4 regions of the Agrobacterium sp. NPDC090283 genome follow, and region 2 is predicted to be linked to each of the others. Evidence: riboswitches for the same ligand, from Rfam matches in the RefSeq annotation. Region 2 holds a riboswitch; each other region holds the start of a gene.
The links. Region 2 has a riboswitch for cobalamin ahead of nrdH (glutaredoxin-like protein NrdH). Riboswitches for the same ligand answer to the same signal wherever they lie in the genome.

Region 1 (3,862 bases), on a different contig from region 2:
GATGTCGCCCATACCGGCAATGCGCTGGCATCGCACAAGGCCTATCCGGCCTATCGTGGTGAGGCGCTTTATCGCGATCAGCCGAAAGCGGTCAGCGATGGCGGCATCATCACGGCGGCCGGCAGCGCGCCGGTCAGTTTCGCGGTGGAAATTCTGAAAAACCTCGGCCTCTTTGGTCCGGAAGCCGAGGCGGAACTTCAGGTTTTTGCGGCGGAGCACCGGTGAGGCGGACCGGCCTTTGCCGTCTTTAATATGCTCTCTCCGTCATTCCGGCCTTGAGCCGGAATCCAGCCGACGCGCGTCTGCGCGGCGAAAAGAGTCTTTTCAGCCCAAGGACTTGGGCTGACTGGATCCCGGCTCAAGGCCGGGATGACGGAGGTGAGAACAGCGATGACTACCGCCGATCAAGCACCCGGCACACCCGCGCCGCCGACGCATCGCCCTCACCCGCGATCGCACGGCGAATATCGCGGCTGTTGAGATGCAGGCTGCGGCCGGCGGGCAAATTTGAACGTTTTATCTTGCTGAGCGCCGCAGCGATAAAGGCAGCCTCGTGATCATGAAAACAGGCGAGAGCCGCCTCGCGACCCGGTGTTGCCCCAAGGAGCGCCTTGAAGGCAAGGCGGTGCACGGCGCAGAAAGCGCCGTGACCGGGAACGGCAAAACGTAGCGCATCGAGTTCCTCACTCCATTGCGCTGCGTCCTGCATGGTTTCAAGCCTGCTGGAAGCGCTTCAGGAAAAACGCGCTCAACGTGCCGATCAGGGCCCAGAAGACGAAGCTGGTGATGGTGGCGGCGACGATGAACTGACGCTCGAGCGGCAGCGGCGCCAGCGCATGTTCGCCTTCCGGCGGCAGGGGCGCACCCACCACATGGGGCGCGACGATCAACACCAGCGCCAGCAGAACCGCCCAGGGTTCGCGGCGGAAGGCGATGAGCGCAATGCCGCCCGCGGTTGCGGCAACGGTTGCGAGCCACCAGATCTGCCTTGCCTCAAGCGCGGCGGCCGGGCTTCCCGGCAGTTCCGGCGGCAGGCCGATCATCGGGGCGAGCATGACGGCCGCAAAGCCGGCGACGCCCCAGAGAAGGCCTTCACGCCAGCCGGTATTGGTGCCGCGCAGCGAGATGAGACCGGTCAGCACCAGCGCGTAACCGATAGCGGTCAGCACATTGGCGGCGACGGTATAGGCGGTGCGCTCGAAACCATCGGCCGGAGCCCAGGCTTCGTCATTATGCTCATGGGCGGGAACCGCGGCACCGGGCGCCGGCGCATCATGGCTATGGGGCGCTTCGCCGGCGCTCTCATAGGTTTCCGCCTGCAGGATGAGCGGCGTGGTACTGACCGCCTGCATGGCAGACACGGCGAAGCCGCCGAGAATACCGACGAGAACGGCGGTAAAGACGATATTGCGAAAAGATGACATGCCGTTTCCCCTCAATGGCAGGGGAAGGCGTTGGCATGGCGCGTGTCGTGCGCGGCATTGTGCACGGCTTCCACATGGGAAAAGCCGACAAAACCGACGACAAACAGGCCCAGCACGATCGCCGTCAGCGATTGCGCGAAGCTGCCCGTTTTTGCGGATACGGCGGCATTGGCCGTATTCTGGTTGATGGACATGGTGACCCCTCTCCGGCGCGACCCCGCGCCCTTGGACGCGACCGAACGGCACAAGCCGCAGGACCGCATGCGATACACTTCACCACGGGGATACGAGACTGACACAGGGAGCATTGATCTTGCCACCCTGACATTCCGCTCTTCCGGACACCCCGCCGGCATGGACATTTCCGTGATGGCAGGTCTCCTGGCTTGCGGGTCAAAACCTGAAACACCTTCCCGGCATCAGCCTCGCCCTGGAAACCGCGGTTTCCGGCAAGAGGGCTGCCAGTGGCACTTCGTTTCAGGCTCTCCGCTCACAGTTGCGGGGGCAGCCACGAATGAGGATTGCTCCCTATCGTGTTCCCTTTTCACCTTCCGGAACGTCCGGAAGGAACCATCACAGGATTGTTATCCGATGGGCGGGGTCGGGAGTCAATGGCGCTTACCCACCTCTCGTTCGTCATCCTCGGGCTTGACCCGAGGATCCATGGGCTGGCGTGGTGGTGGATCCTCGGGTCAAGCCCGAGGATGACGGAGGAGAGGTATCAGGCCCTACCGCGCCGGTATCGCCTTCAGATAGGCGGCAATCGCATCGCGGTCTTCGGCCGTCAGATGCGCCATGTTCTGCTGCACCTTGACCATGGAGCCGCCGACGCTGTCGAATTCCGGGGTGAAGCCGGTTTCCAGATAGCTGGCAATATCGGCTTCGGCCCAGCTTCCGATGCTTTGCGAGCCGGGGGTGATGTCCGGAATGCGGCCCTCGCCCTCCGGATTGGGACCGCCAGCCAGCCACTGATCCTTCACAAAGCCACCGAGCGCATCACGGGGCGTGTGGCATTCGCCGCAATGGCCGGGTCCTTCCACCAGATATTGGCCACGCAGCAATTCGGCATTGGCATTGGCAAGCTCGACGCGCGGCCGCGCCGAGGGATCGAAGTAAAGGAACTTCCAGCCGCCCAGCGCCATGCGCAGGTTGAAAGGAAACGGCAACTCGTGATCCGGCGCATCGTTCTGGCTGGCCGGCAGGGCTTTCAGATAACCGAAGAGATCGTTGATGTCCTTCTGCGTCATGCGGGCATAGGAGGCATAGGGAAAGGACGGGTAGAGATGTTCGCCGTTCTTGCCCACCCCGCGCGTCATGGCATCGCCAAATTCCGCCAGCGTCCAGCCGCCGATGCCATGCTGCGGATCGGAGGAAATATTGGGCACATGAAAAGTCCCGAAGGGGCTTTTCAGCGCCTGCCCGCCCGAAAGCGTCAACAGCCCCTCGCCCTTGGCATCGGGCGCGGCATGACAGCTTGCGCAGCCGCCCGCCCAGAACAGCGTTTCGCCATTGGCGAGATCCGGCTCGCCAAGGCTCACCCAGTGGCTGGGCGCCTGCCGCTCAGGCGCAGTGACCCAGGCGAATATGCCGTAGCCCGCAATGGCCGCGACCACGGCCCCGCCCACGAGTTTCGTCCAGATGGAAGACATACCCCTCTCCCCATTCTCACCTGACCCGGTCAGGCGTCTTTCGCGCCGGGAAAACGCCGCCGGGAAGCGGCGTTTCCAGAATCATTCGATCACTTCTTCAGACGATAGGTCTGGTGGCAGGTGCCGCAATCGGCGCCGAGCGTCTTCATGGCGGTGGCGACGCCGGCCTGATCGGTGGGGAGATTGGCGAGAACCATGTCCGCATCCGTGCCGAGCTTGGCGGCCTTGGCCTTGAAGTCCGCGAAATTTTCCCAGATGGCGGGAGCAGCCGCGCTGCCGGTCTCGGTGCCGGCGGGGAACTGGTCGGGGAAAGCCTTGGCATTGGTGCTGATGGTCGTTACGGCGGCCTTGACGGTATCGGCGTCAAAGGGCTTTTCGCCCTTGGAGATGGCGGCGAGCGCACCCATGGAGCCGCCGATCTGCTTCATCAAGCCTTCACGTTTTTCGACTTCGCCGGCAGCGTAGACCGCTCCGGCGCAAAGACAGCCGAACAGCATGGCCGCCGTGATGGTTTTCAGTTTCATGCGCACTCTCCTTGATTCCGGCTGGGACACCGGGCGCTAGATGGAACGGCGCGAGGATGCCCTTTCCCGATGGCGAAAAGAAGTCACATTGCGGTGAATTCCATCGTGAAAACAGAAGCCTAAGACAAGGCCTCCCACAGCGTCAGCAACGCTGCGGCAATCAGCATGAAACCGGCGGCGCGGCCGATGAAGATCGTGGCGGCGGGCGAGGAAACCAGCCATGCCCGGCTCCTATCCGCCGTCAGCGCCAGCGCGCCATAGACGG
Region 2 (3,862 bases):
TCGGAACTCGGCCTGATGACGATCCAGAACATCAATCAGGCGGTGGAAACCCTCTCCGGTGGCCAGCGCCAGGGTGTGGCCGTGGCGCGTGCGGCGGCATTCGGTTCCAAGGTCGTCATCCTCGACGAGCCGACGGCAGCACTCGGCGTTAAGGAAAGCCGGCGTGTTCTGGAGCTTATTCTCGATGTACGGTCCCGTGGCCTGCCGATCGTCCTGATCTCGCATAACATGCCGCATGTCTTCGAGGTTGCGGATCGCATCCATATTCACCGGCTGGGCAAGCGCCTGTGCGTCATCAATCCGAAGGACTATTCGATGTCGGATGCCGTCGCCTTCATGACCGGTGCCAAGGAAGCGCCGAAGGAAACGCTTGCCGCATGACGCTGAAGCTTGAAACGATCGTCGAGGATGTTCTTCGGCGGGCAGAAGGTAGATCCCGTTTTATCGTTGCCATAGCCGGTCCCCCTGGGGCCGGCAAATCCACGCTGGCGGACGCCCTTTGTGATGCTTTGCTCACGCGCGGCGAGACGGCCGCCGTTCTGCCGATGGACGGCTTCCATATGGATAACGGTATTCTTGAGGAGCGGGGGCTGCTGTCGCGAAAGGGCGCGCCCGAAACTTTCGATGTGCGCGGCTTCCTCGATATAGTGTCGGCCGTTCGTAAAGGCGGCCAGGAAGTCCTTGTCCCGGTTTTCGACCGTTCCCGCGAAATCGCCATTGCGTCCGCCCGCGCTATCGTACCGGAAACACGTTTCGTCCTTGCCGAAGGCAACTACCTGCTGCTGAACGAAGCGCCGTGGACGACGCTTTCCAGGAGCTTCGACCTCACCATCCTTGTGGGTCCCTCCGTCGCGGTGCTGGAAGAGAGGCTGCGCAACAGATGGTTGGGCTATGGTCTCGATGCCGCTCAAATCCACGCCAAACTATTCGAGAACGATCTTCCCAACGGAAAAAGGGTGATCGAAAACGCCCGTCCCGCCGATATTCGCATCGATATCTGGGAATAGATTAACGCTTTTCCGTTCTTCAGCCGCAAAGCGCATTTGCCGTTAAGCCTTTGTTGACCATGTGTTGAATCTTTTTGATCCACAGGGTGGGGCTTTTGTGTGTCTATTCATTGACGCGAAAATTTCCTCATATACTATATGTGGTGTTCGAGGTTCTTCCGATTCGCAAGGATTGGGAGCTAAGACGGGAATTCGGTGCGTAACGCCATCCTGGCGGAGCAAGGCCGAAACTGCCCCCGCAACTGTAAGCGGTGAGCATCGTTCCGATTTGGGTCACTGGGGCTGAAAGCTCCGGGAAGGCCGGGATAGATGTTGTGACCCGCAAGTCAGGAGACCTGCCTTGAGCGCAAACGTCCACGGGCGGGGTGTCCGGAGGAAGGTGTATGACGCAAATGATTTGCGTTCGCCCTTTTCTGCCCCCTCCAGAACAAGCTTCGGGGTGAAGTCATGCCAGTGCATTCTTTTGAGTTGCTACGCTCGTCGGCGTAGAGAGTGATTTTCCGCGGCTTGAAGATCGCCAGGAAAAGGAAACCCGGTTTCCGCCTGGAATGCGACGAACTCTCCAAGCTGCACGTTTTGCCTGAATGACAGATCCATCGCCACCCGATTGCGAGTGCAATCGGCAATGTTGAGCCGTGTCCTAAATCGGCTTCGAAAGGGAAATTATGACCGTCACCGTTTACAGCAAACCCGCCTGCGTCCAATGCACCGCCACGTACCGCGCCCTCGACCGCATCGGCGTTCCCTATGAGATTGTCGATATTTCCGAGGATGCTGACGCGCTCGATCACGTCCGTGGCCTTGGTTATATGCAGGTTCCCGTGGTCGTCGCCGGCGAACGCCATTGGGCGGGTTTCCGGCCTGACATGATTGGCTCGATCAGCTGAGGCGGTGGGGCGATGGGCCTGATCGTCTATTATTCCAGCCGCTCTGAAAACACCCATCGTTTCCTTCTGAAACTGGGACGGCGTTTGTTTCGCCTGCCGCTCGGCGCTGAGGATGACGTGCCTCAGGTGTCGGAGCCCTATGTGCTCGTTACCCCCACCTATGGGGGCGGCGGCACAAAAGGGGCCGTGCCGAAACCGGTTATCCGGTTCTTGAACGAGCCCTCCAACAGAAATCTCATTCGCGGCGTCATCGCGGCGGGCAACACGAATTTTGGCGCAGCTTTCGCATCCGCCGGAGATATCGTCTCGCGCAAGTGCGCAGTGCCGTTTCTCTATCGCTTCGAGCTTCTCGGCACGGAGGAAGATGTCGCCAACGTCAAACATGGATTGGAACGATTTTGGACACGCTGACCTCGAGCGCGCTGCGCAAGGACGCCAAACAGCCGGTAGCAGCAAGCCAGAAACCGCTCGATGCGGCTCTGGACTACCACGCACTGAACGCGATGCTGAACCTTTATGACGAGAACGGGAAGATCCAGCTCGACAAGGATCGCCTCGCCGCCCGGCAATATTTCCTCCAGCACGTCAACCAGAATACGGTGTTTTTCCATAACCTAAGGGAAAAACTCGATTATCTGGTGACGGAGGGATATTATGAGCAGGAGGTGCTGGATCAGTACTCCTTCAATTTCGTCCGCGACCTCTATGACGAGGCTTATGCCCGGAAATTCCGCTTCCCGACCTTTCTGGGCGCCTTCAAATATTACACCTCCTACACGCTGAAGACCTTCGACGGAAAACGTTATCTCGAGCGTTATGAGGATCGCGTCTGCATGGTGGCGCTGGCTCTCGCGCGTGGTGATGAGCAGCTTGCCCGCAATCTGGTCGATGAAATCATTTCCGGCCGCTTCCAGCCGGCAACACCGACATTTCTCAATGCCGGCAAGAAGAGCCGCGGCGAGCTGGTCTCGTGTTTTCTGCTGCGCGTGGAAGACAATATGGAAAGCATCGGCCGCTCCATCAATTCGGCGCTGCAGCTTTCCAAGCGCGGCGGCGGCGTGGCGCTCTCCTTGACCAATATTCGCGAGGCTGGCGCGCCGATCAAGCAGATCGAAAACCAGTCTTCCGGCGTCATTCCTGTCATGAAACTGCTGGAAGATTCGTTTTCCTACGCCAACCAACTGGGTGCACGCCAGGGTGCCGGCGCGGTCTATCTACATGCTCACCACCCTGACATCATGCGCTTCCTCGATACCAAGCGTGAAAATGCCGACGAAAAGATCCGTATCAAGACCCTGTCGCTCGGCGTGGTGATCCCGGACATCACCTTCGAACTCGCCCGCAATAACGAGGATATGTACCTGTTCTCGCCCTATGATGTGGAGCGGGTCTATGGTGTGCCGTTTACCGAGATTTCGGTCAGCGAAAAATACCACGAAATGGTCGCCGACAGCCGCATCCGCAAGAAGAAGATCAAGGCGCGCGAATTCTTCCAGATCATCGCCGAAATCCAGTTCGAGAGCGGTTATCCCTACATCATGTTCGAGGATACGGTGAACCGCGCCAATCCGGTCGCCGGCCGCATCAGCATGAGCAATCTGTGCTCGGAAATCCTGCAGGTCAGCGAGGCGAGCGAATTCAACGCAGATTTGTCCTATAGCCATATGGGCAAGGATATTTCCTGCAATCTCGGTTCGCTCAACATCGCCTCGGCGATGGATTCGGCCGATTTCGGCAAGACCATCGAGACCTCCATCCGGGCGCTGACCGCGGTGTCGGACATGAGCCATATTTCCTCCGTTCCCTCGGTGGAAAAGGGCAATGATGCCAGCCACGCCATCGGGCTTGGCCAGATGAACCTGCACGGTTATCTGGCACGCGAGCGCATCTTCTACGGTTCCGAAGAAGGTATCGATTTCACCAATATCTATTTCTATACCGTGACCTATCACGCCATCCGCGCCAGCA
Region 3 (3,862 bases), on a different contig from region 2:
ATTCGCCGGCCGCAGCCACGTCCTGAATATTTTCCACGACCTTCGTGTCGAGTTCGATGCCTAGTCTGGCAAGCTGCGCCTTCACCACCGGCAGCATGGTGACGAGGTCCGGGCGCTGCGGATAGGTAATGGCGAGAAGGCGAAGCGGCGTGCCGTCCTTCTCACGCTTCCCTGCCCCGTTTTTCGTCCAGCCGGCTTCGTCGAGAAGCGCTTCGGCCTTCGCAAGATCGGTCTGTCGCTGCTCTTTCCCGGCAAAGGGGAAATAAGCGGCATAAGCGCCGGTCGCGGGTTCACCGCCATTGATTGCGGCCGCCAGTTCCCTGCGGTCGAAGCCGAGATCGAGCGCCTGGCGCACTTTGATATCAGCGGTAACCGGCCTCGTTGTGTTCAGGAAAGAGAGATATTGATAACCGACAGGGAAAGACTTGATCGTCAGATCCGGATTGGTTTTCAGACGGCTTACGACTTCCGAAGGTAATCCGAAAGCAAGATCCAGCTCGCCGGCTTCCAGCGCCAGTGTCATGCTTTGCGCATCGCCGAACCTGCGGAAATCAACCGGAGAACGTTCATCCGCATCGGCAAAATGGGTGTTCGGCGTGAGCGTCAGTGATGTATCCGCCTTGAAATCCGCAATCTGATACGGCCCGGTGAACAGCGCCTTCCCGTCAGTGGCGGGCTTGTAGGCGATCAGCGGCCATTCCGCGAAAAGTGCCTGAAGAAAAGCCACCGGCTTTTCCGTGGTAATAATCAGTGTCAGGTCGTCGGCCGCCTTGAAATCCAGCTTTCCACCCGTTGCCAGCGCCGCCTTGTTGGTCGCAAATGTATGATCGAAACCGGCGGCAAGCGCGGCCGCCGTCACAGGGGAACCATCGGAGAAGGCGCGGCCCGGTTTCAGCGTCACTTTCCAGCTGAGATCGCCGGTGCGCTCCGCTTTTTCGGCAAGACCGGGCACAAGTCGCCCTTCCCGATCGACGGTGAAGAGGTTTTCACCCACGCCATGGCTGACAAGCGCCCAGCCGTTCGATCCCTTTGCCGGGTCGAGACCGCTCGTGATGTATGTGGCGCCAACGCGCAATGGTTCGGTGGCGAGAGCACTGGCGCCCACACCCGTTATCAAGGCCGCAAGCCCGGCCGCGGCCAGACGTGAAAAGCTCTTTGCCGACATTCTGTTTCCTCTCATGCTATTCGGACAGATTGCGAAGCCGCTGTTTGCGGCCGGTCGGGTGGTAGGCGAAATCGTCAACGATGCTGCCACCCAGCAGATGTTCGGCAACGATACGGTCGACTGCCTCTTCCGTGACGCCGCCATAATAGGTGCCCTCGGGAAAGACCTGCAGGACGGGCGCAAGGTTGCAGGGGCCAAGACAGGTGGACTTGGCGGTCATGGTGCCCTCACCCGTAATCCGAAGCTTCTGCCGCTCCTGCTGGTTGCGCAGATGGCCCCAGATCACATCCGCACCCGCCGAATTGCATGGACCACCCTGGCAGACGAGCACGCGGCGCTTCTGTGCAGGCACCAGAGAGCCCTCGCCGGCGGACCGGAGCGACGCCGGAAGATCAAGTGGCTGCGCCGTTTCGGCAAGATCTTCAAGCAGGCGTGCCATCAGGCTGCTCGCTGTGGGGCTTGCTGCGACGGAAAGGGATGGCCACAGCCTGACGTCGCCTGCCCGCCATCGTTTCAGTGTCTTCGTCATCCAGTTGTGAAAACTGGGCTCCAGCGGCAGCATCAGTGGAATGATCAGGATATGGCCGACATCCTCATCGATCAGCTCGAACAGCGCTTCGCGGAGTGACGGCGTTCCCTGCTCCGTGAAAGCGATGCGAACGGTTCTTGCGCCGCAAAGCCCTTCGGCCTGCATTGCCAGATGCCGCATGTCCTGATGAGGCGCGGCGGCAAAGGCTGACTTCGCGACAAGCAGAACGGCGTCCGGTGTGGAAGGCTCGCGATTGGTTGGGTGGCTACTGTCTGTCACATTGCCTCATTCACGAGGCAGCGTCGAAAATGACAGGGTCTCCGGCGAAAGACCGGAAACAGCCATCATTCCCATGGCACCCCCCGACCACGGAATTACATGATGTCAGGCAGGTCTCCTGGCTTGCGGGTCGAGGCCGTCTCACCCGTCTTCCCGGCATCGCTGCCAGTGACATCGTGGGCGATCGGCTCACCGCTTACAGTTGCGGGACAGCTCCGGGTTTTCACCGGATTCCCTCTTAGCTCCCACCGGGTGGCGGAAGAACCATGACGGATGGACCCTACACTGCCGCCGGTCGCTGTCAACCGCCTGCACCAGTGTTGAGAACTCTACAGTGAAGCCTTTCGTTATGTTATAAAGTAACATTAACCTATTCATGACGAACTGGTCAATAGGTCAGTCTGTTTATTACCAATGAAGGAAGCAGCTTGAAGCTGGATCTTGACATCACAAAGCGGCGCGGCAGACAAAAGGGGTCGCTGGCTTTGGAATATTTGCGACAGCCCGCTCGATTTCAGGCTCCAGAACCCTCCACAAGATGATGGCCCTGCTGTTAGCTATTTGCCGATATTCCTCTGTAAAGCCAGTTCCAGGTCCTGTCGAAATATAGATCGACAGACTGCCTTGTATCGAACTCGGCGCTGCCCATCATCGCCGATGAGGTGGGCAATGCGACAAGACAGTGGATGAGGTGGCTGGCGATCAGGCTCACATCCCCGGCTGCAATCATGCCCGCATCCTGCGCTGTCTGCACGGCATCGACGAGCCGGTTCATGATCGGATCGGGCTGCGGCGGGATCGGTGCTTTCTTTTCGAACACGACAGCTTCACTGAAGGTGATGCGCTTCAGTGCAATGAGGTCCGGCTCCATGTTGATATGCAACAGTTCGCGCATCAGGGTCCGCAGGCGCTCAAGAGCGTTGCCCTGTGCCATCGGTAAGTCTCTCAGCCGCGCCACCGCTCGGGCATGAGCATGTTCCACCACGGCTTCGAACAGGGCGACTTTCGAGGAAAAGCGGCGATAGACAGTATCCTTGCCTGCCCCGCACTGCAACGCGACCTGCTCCATGGACGTGCCGGCAAAACCGCGCGTCGCAAAGAGTGTGGTCGCAGCGTCAATTATCCGTCCGGCTGCGGCGTTCTGTTCCGCCTTCAAGGGACGACCGACCCGCGCTGTGGCATTTATTCTTTCCGACACCAGATTTCCTCCGCACTTGCACGTGCCCGACCTGTTTGAAGATGTCGACCAGGATTGCCAACATAAAAGTTGACCAGCGCCTTCATATTAACTGGACAGGACGGTCCCGTTTGATTTATTCACTCTAGCAGATTTCCCAAGCTTCGACCATGGGGGCGAATAGTGAAGCAAGGTCTTTCCTTTAAAAACATTCTGACGGCCACAACCTTTCTGGTGGCAACCCATGCCCTGGCACAGGAGCAGGGCACGCAGTTGGAAACAATCGTCGTGCAGGGCAATGCCGGGGCGGCAGGAACATCCGCTGCGATTGTTGCCAAGTCCACTCGGTCGGCAACCAAGACCGGAACACCCGTAGCCGAAACGCCGCAATCCGTTACGGTGATAACGCGCAAGCAGATCGACGACCAGAATCCGCAAACGGTCAGCGAGGCGCTGCGTTACACGGCCGGTGTATTATCCGACCGGGACTCGAACTCACGTTACGATTCCGTATTTCTGCGCGGCTTCGGCGCATTTGGCCCGGCGACCAATTATGTGAACTATCTCGACGGTTTGAAACTTCAACGTGGTCAGGCCTTTGCAACACCCTCCATTGATCCGTTTTTCCTTGAGCGCATCGATGTCCTGAAGGGACCGGCAGCGCTTCTTTATGGCCAGGTAAGCCCCGGCGGCCTTGTCAATCAGGTCAGCC
Region 4 (3,862 bases), on a different contig from region 2:
CTTTTCGCGGTTCAGACCCTTTTCGCCGATGACGACGAGGCGGCTGCGGCGCTCTTCACCCGCCGCCCAGGGCCGGTCGTAATAGTGGTTGACGCGGCTGCCGACAGCCTGCACCTGCAGGCGCATCGGCTTTGCGGAAACCTCGATGAAGCCCTTGATGCGCAGGACATTTTCCGCAGCAGCCGTTTCGGCGATACGGGCTGCCAGCGCTTCCGGATCGGTCACGGCCGGCAGGTCGATGACGAAGCTGTCGAAATCATCGTGTTCATGGTCAAGTTCACCATCATGATGGGTGCGGCGGTTTTCGATATCCTCTTCCACTGCAAGGCCGAGACCGATCAGAACGGCGGGGTCGATGGCGCCATTCGAGGCCACGACGATCTTTGCCGCCTTCGGCAGATGTTCGAGAACATGCGCCCTGGCCTTGTCCAGACCGGCATCGTCAAGAAGATCGGCCTTGGTCAGCACGATAAGATCGGCGCAAGCGACCTGATCCTCGAAAACCTCTTCGACCGGGTCATCGTGATCGAGTGCCTCGTCATTGGCCCGCTGGGCGACGAGTGCTTCCACGTCATGCGCCACTTGACCTTCGGCAAGGGCGGCGCCGTCCACCACCGCCACGACGGCATCCACCGTCACGCGGCTCTTGATCGCCGGCCACTGGAAGGCCTGCACCAGCGGCTTCGGCAGGGCAAGGCCCGAGGTTTCGATGAGAATATGCTCCACCTTGGGCTGGCGGCTTAGAATCTGTTCGATGGCGGGCTGGAAATCATCCGCCACCGTGCAGCAGATGCAGCCATTGGCCAGTTCGACGATGTTTTCTTCCGGGCAGCTCTCAATACCGCAGCCTTTGAGAATTTCGCCATCGATGCCGATATCGCCGAATTCATTGACGATGATCGCCAGCCGCTTGCCATCCAGCTTTTCTAGAAGACCGCGCAGCAGCGTGGTTTTTCCCGCCCCCAGAAAGCCGGTAACAATCGTGCAGGGAACGCGGTCCAGAAGGGTGCTCATGATTTCTCCTCGGTAAAATCGAATGGGGGAATGCGCGCCACCATGCCGCGCTTTAAGGGTTCGGGGCGGCCGCGCCAAGGCATCAGGCCATCGGGGGCAACGGCCAGCAGCCGCGCGCCGGTCAGCAAATCTTCCGCATCACCGGGGGTCAGCCCGCCGAAAACATAGGACCAGCCGTTGGCACTGCGCAGTACGGCACTAAGCCCGCGCTTGCAATTGGCAAGGCAGTTGACGGAACGGACGGTGATACCCGTTTCCTCCGCCTTTGCGATGACGGCATTGACAAGATGCGAGCCGGGGCGCGGTTCGGCATTGGGATCGGCTTCATCGCGACAGCTTCTGCAAACGAAGACGGTCACGCCGGGCGCCGTTTCGTCCGGCGTGTTTCCGCCTGCAGATGAAGATGTCGCTGAAATATCCAAACCGTATCGTTTCCCGCGCCTTGCAAAAAATATCTCGGGGTGCGGATATCGAAAACGGCAGGCGGACAGGCGCAAACCGGATGTTCGATCTAACCGACTGACCGGAGCACCCCGCCCGACAGACGTTTTTCCTGAAACGGCAGGTCTCCTGGCTCGCGGCTTTACACCCTGACACCGCCTTCCCGAACCATCTTAGAGGTCCAGTGGCTTTACGGTGCGGGCTTACCGCTTACAGTTGCGGGGGCAGCCACGGAATGACCCGGTAATCGGGTTGGAACCGTGTTCCCTCTTAGCTTTTCCCGTTGCCGCGAAAAGACCGTCAGTTCGCTACCATTAGGCTGAACGGGCGTAAGGGTCAATGCCGCGGCCCCGTGGCCGGCGCATTGCCGGGTGCGGCAAATTGGGTATAGTCGCCGCTCCGAACGGCGGGTGGCAGCGGATCCCGCGCCACTGGATGAAAAGGAAAATGCAATGACACGCGACATCAGCGACAGCGAAGCCGAACGCCACCGGCAGAAAATGGTCAACCGCAAGACGGTGCAGGATGCCGAAGTTGCGGCAAAGACCATCGAAAAAGGCCTGCTGATGATCAATACCGGTCCCGGCAAGGGCAAGTCCACGGCCGCTTTCGGCCTTGCCCTGCGCATGCTCGGCACCGGACGGCGGGTCGGCGTCGTGCAATTCATCAAGGGCGCATGGTCGACGGGCGAACAGCAGGCGCTGACTTTGTTCGGCGACAAGGTTGTCTGGCGCACCATGGGCGAGGGTTTCACCTGGGACACGCAGGATCTGAAGCGCGATGTTGCGGCGGCCACAAAGGCCTGGGAAGAAGCCAAGCTCCTGATGGCCGACGAGACTATCGGTCTCCTGATCCTCGACGAGCTGAACATCGCGCTGCGTTACGACTACCTGCCGCTGGAGGAGGTGGTGGAAACGCTTTCTGCCCGCAGGCCCGATCTGCATGTGATCGTCACCGGCCGCAATGCTAAGCAGCCGCTGATCGACGCCGCCGACATGGTGACGGAAATGACCCTCGTGAAGCATCACTTCAAGGCGGGCGTAAAAGCGCAGGCGGGGATAGAATTCTGACATGGCGGCACGGGTGCTGATGTTTCAGGGAACCGGCTCGGATGTCGGCAAGTCGCTGATGGTGGCGGGGCTTGCCCGCGCCTTCGTCAGGCGCGGCCTCTCCGTCATGCCGTTCAAACCGCAGAACATGTCGAATAATGCGGCCGTCACCGCCGATGGCGGGGAGATCGGCCGCGCACAGGCGCTGCAGGCGCGGGCGGCGGGCGTGCCGCTCTCCGTTCACATGAATCCGGTACTGCTGAAGCCGCAAAGCGAGACCGGCGCGCAGGTGGTGGTGCAGGGCAAGATCGCCGGCAATGCCAGGGCAGCCGATTATCAGCACATGAAGGCCGGGCTGATGCCGCGCGTGCTGGAAAGCTTCGACCGCCTGAAACAACAGGTCGATCTGGTTCTGGTGGAAGGGGCGGGCAGCGCATCCGAAATCAACCTGCGTGCCAATGACATTGCCAATATGGGTTTTGCCAGAGCTGCGGACGCGCCCGTCATCCTGATCGGCGATATCGACCGGGGCGGTGTCATCGCCAGCCTCGTCGGCACGAAAGCAGTGCTCGAAAACGATGACGCGGCGATGATCGAAGGTTTCATCGTCAACCGCTTTCGCGGTGATCCGACCCTGTTTTCGGACGGCATGCGGATAATTGCCGAAAAGACCGGCTGGACCTCGATCGGGCTTCTGCCGCATTTTGCCGACGCCGCAAAATTGCCGGCGGAAGACGCTCTCGGGCTTTCCGGCCCGGCTGAGCGAAAACCGGGCGCGAAGATCCGCATCGCCGTGCCGATCCTTCCGCATATTTCCAACTTCGATGATCTCGATCCGCTGGATATGGAACCGGATGTCGAACTGATCCGCGTGCGGCCGGGCGAAACCGTTCCCGCCGATTGCCGGCTGGTCCTGCTTTGCGGTTCGAAATCCACCATCGCCGATCTTGCCGTGCTGAAAAACGCTGGCCTCGACATCGATATCAAGGCGCATGTGAGACGCGGCGGCTATGTCCTGGGCCTCTGCGGCGGATACCAGATGCTTGGAAGAACCATTGCCGATCCTGACGGTATCGAAGGTCCGCCAGCGACGGTCGACGGGCTCGGCCTGCTGGATGTCGACACTATTCTGACGGGTGACAAGAGACTGGTTTCCGTTACAGGGAAAAGTTTCGACGGAATTGATTTATCCGGCTATGAAATGCATGTCGGTGAAACCAATGCCGGACCCGACAACCTGCCTTTTTCGAAAATTGACGGGCATGAGGACGGCGCCATATCACCTGATGGCCGCATCTTCGGCACCTATATCCATGGCCTTTTTTCAGATGACCACCAACGCGGCGCGTGGCTTGAGC

Region 1: linked by a shared signal. The riboswitch ahead of ACIQUH_RS00055 (CbtB domain-containing protein) and the one ahead of nrdH (glutaredoxin-like protein NrdH) in region 2 are both predicted to bind cobalamin.
Region 3: linked by a shared signal. The riboswitch ahead of ACIQUH_RS19375 ((2Fe-2S) ferredoxin domain-containing protein) and the one ahead of nrdH (glutaredoxin-like protein NrdH) in region 2 are both predicted to bind cobalamin.
Region 4: linked by a shared signal. The riboswitch ahead of ACIQUH_RS17775 (DUF1636 family protein) and the one ahead of nrdH (glutaredoxin-like protein NrdH) in region 2 are both predicted to bind cobalamin.

Annotation. Positions count from the first base shown of each region.
Region 1 is NZ_JBIVYG010000001.1:6,244-10,105, reverse strand. Features, by position in the region: gene ACIQUH_RS00070 (type 1 glutamine amidotransferase family protein) at 1-225, shown strand, start outside; gene ACIQUH_RS00065 (hypothetical protein) at 395-709, opposite strand; gene ACIQUH_RS00060 (CbtA family protein) at 714-1,424, opposite strand; gene ACIQUH_RS00055 (CbtB domain-containing protein) at 1,436-1,618, opposite strand; cobalamin riboswitch at 1,778-2,014, opposite strand; gene ACIQUH_RS00050 (c-type cytochrome) at 2,153-3,073, opposite strand; gene ACIQUH_RS00045 (c-type cytochrome) at 3,163-3,597, opposite strand; gene ACIQUH_RS00040 (LysE family translocator) at 3,717-3,862, opposite strand, start outside.
Region 2 is NZ_JBIVYG010000008.1:25,580-29,441, forward strand. Features, by position in the region: gene ACIQUH_RS13405 (ATP-binding cassette domain-containing protein) at 1-381, shown strand, start outside; gene ACIQUH_RS13410 (nucleoside triphosphate hydrolase) at 378-1,007, shown strand; cobalamin riboswitch at 1,141-1,365, shown strand; gene nrdH (glutaredoxin-like protein NrdH) at 1,673-1,894, shown strand; gene nrdI (class Ib ribonucleoside-diphosphate reductase assembly flavoprotein NrdI) at 1,907-2,305, shown strand; gene nrdE (class 1b ribonucleoside-diphosphate reductase subunit alpha) at 2,293-3,862, shown strand, end outside.
Region 3 is NZ_JBIVYG010000014.1:91,256-95,117, reverse strand. Features, by position in the region: gene ACIQUH_RS19380 (ABC transporter substrate-binding protein) at 1-1,165, opposite strand, end outside; gene ACIQUH_RS19375 ((2Fe-2S) ferredoxin domain-containing protein) at 1,182-1,973, opposite strand; cobalamin riboswitch at 2,064-2,257, opposite strand; gene ACIQUH_RS19370 (TetR/AcrR family transcriptional regulator) at 2,527-3,171, opposite strand; gene ACIQUH_RS19365 (TonB-dependent siderophore receptor) at 3,334-3,862, shown strand, end outside.
Region 4 is NZ_JBIVYG010000012.1:86,080-89,941, reverse strand. Features, by position in the region: gene cobW (cobalamin biosynthesis protein CobW) at 1-1,014, opposite strand, end outside; gene ACIQUH_RS17775 (DUF1636 family protein) at 1,011-1,436, opposite strand; cobalamin riboswitch at 1,557-1,772, opposite strand; gene cobO (cob(I)yrinic acid a,c-diamide adenosyltransferase) at 1,908-2,525, shown strand; gene ACIQUH_RS17765 (cobyric acid synthase) at 2,527-3,862, shown strand, end outside.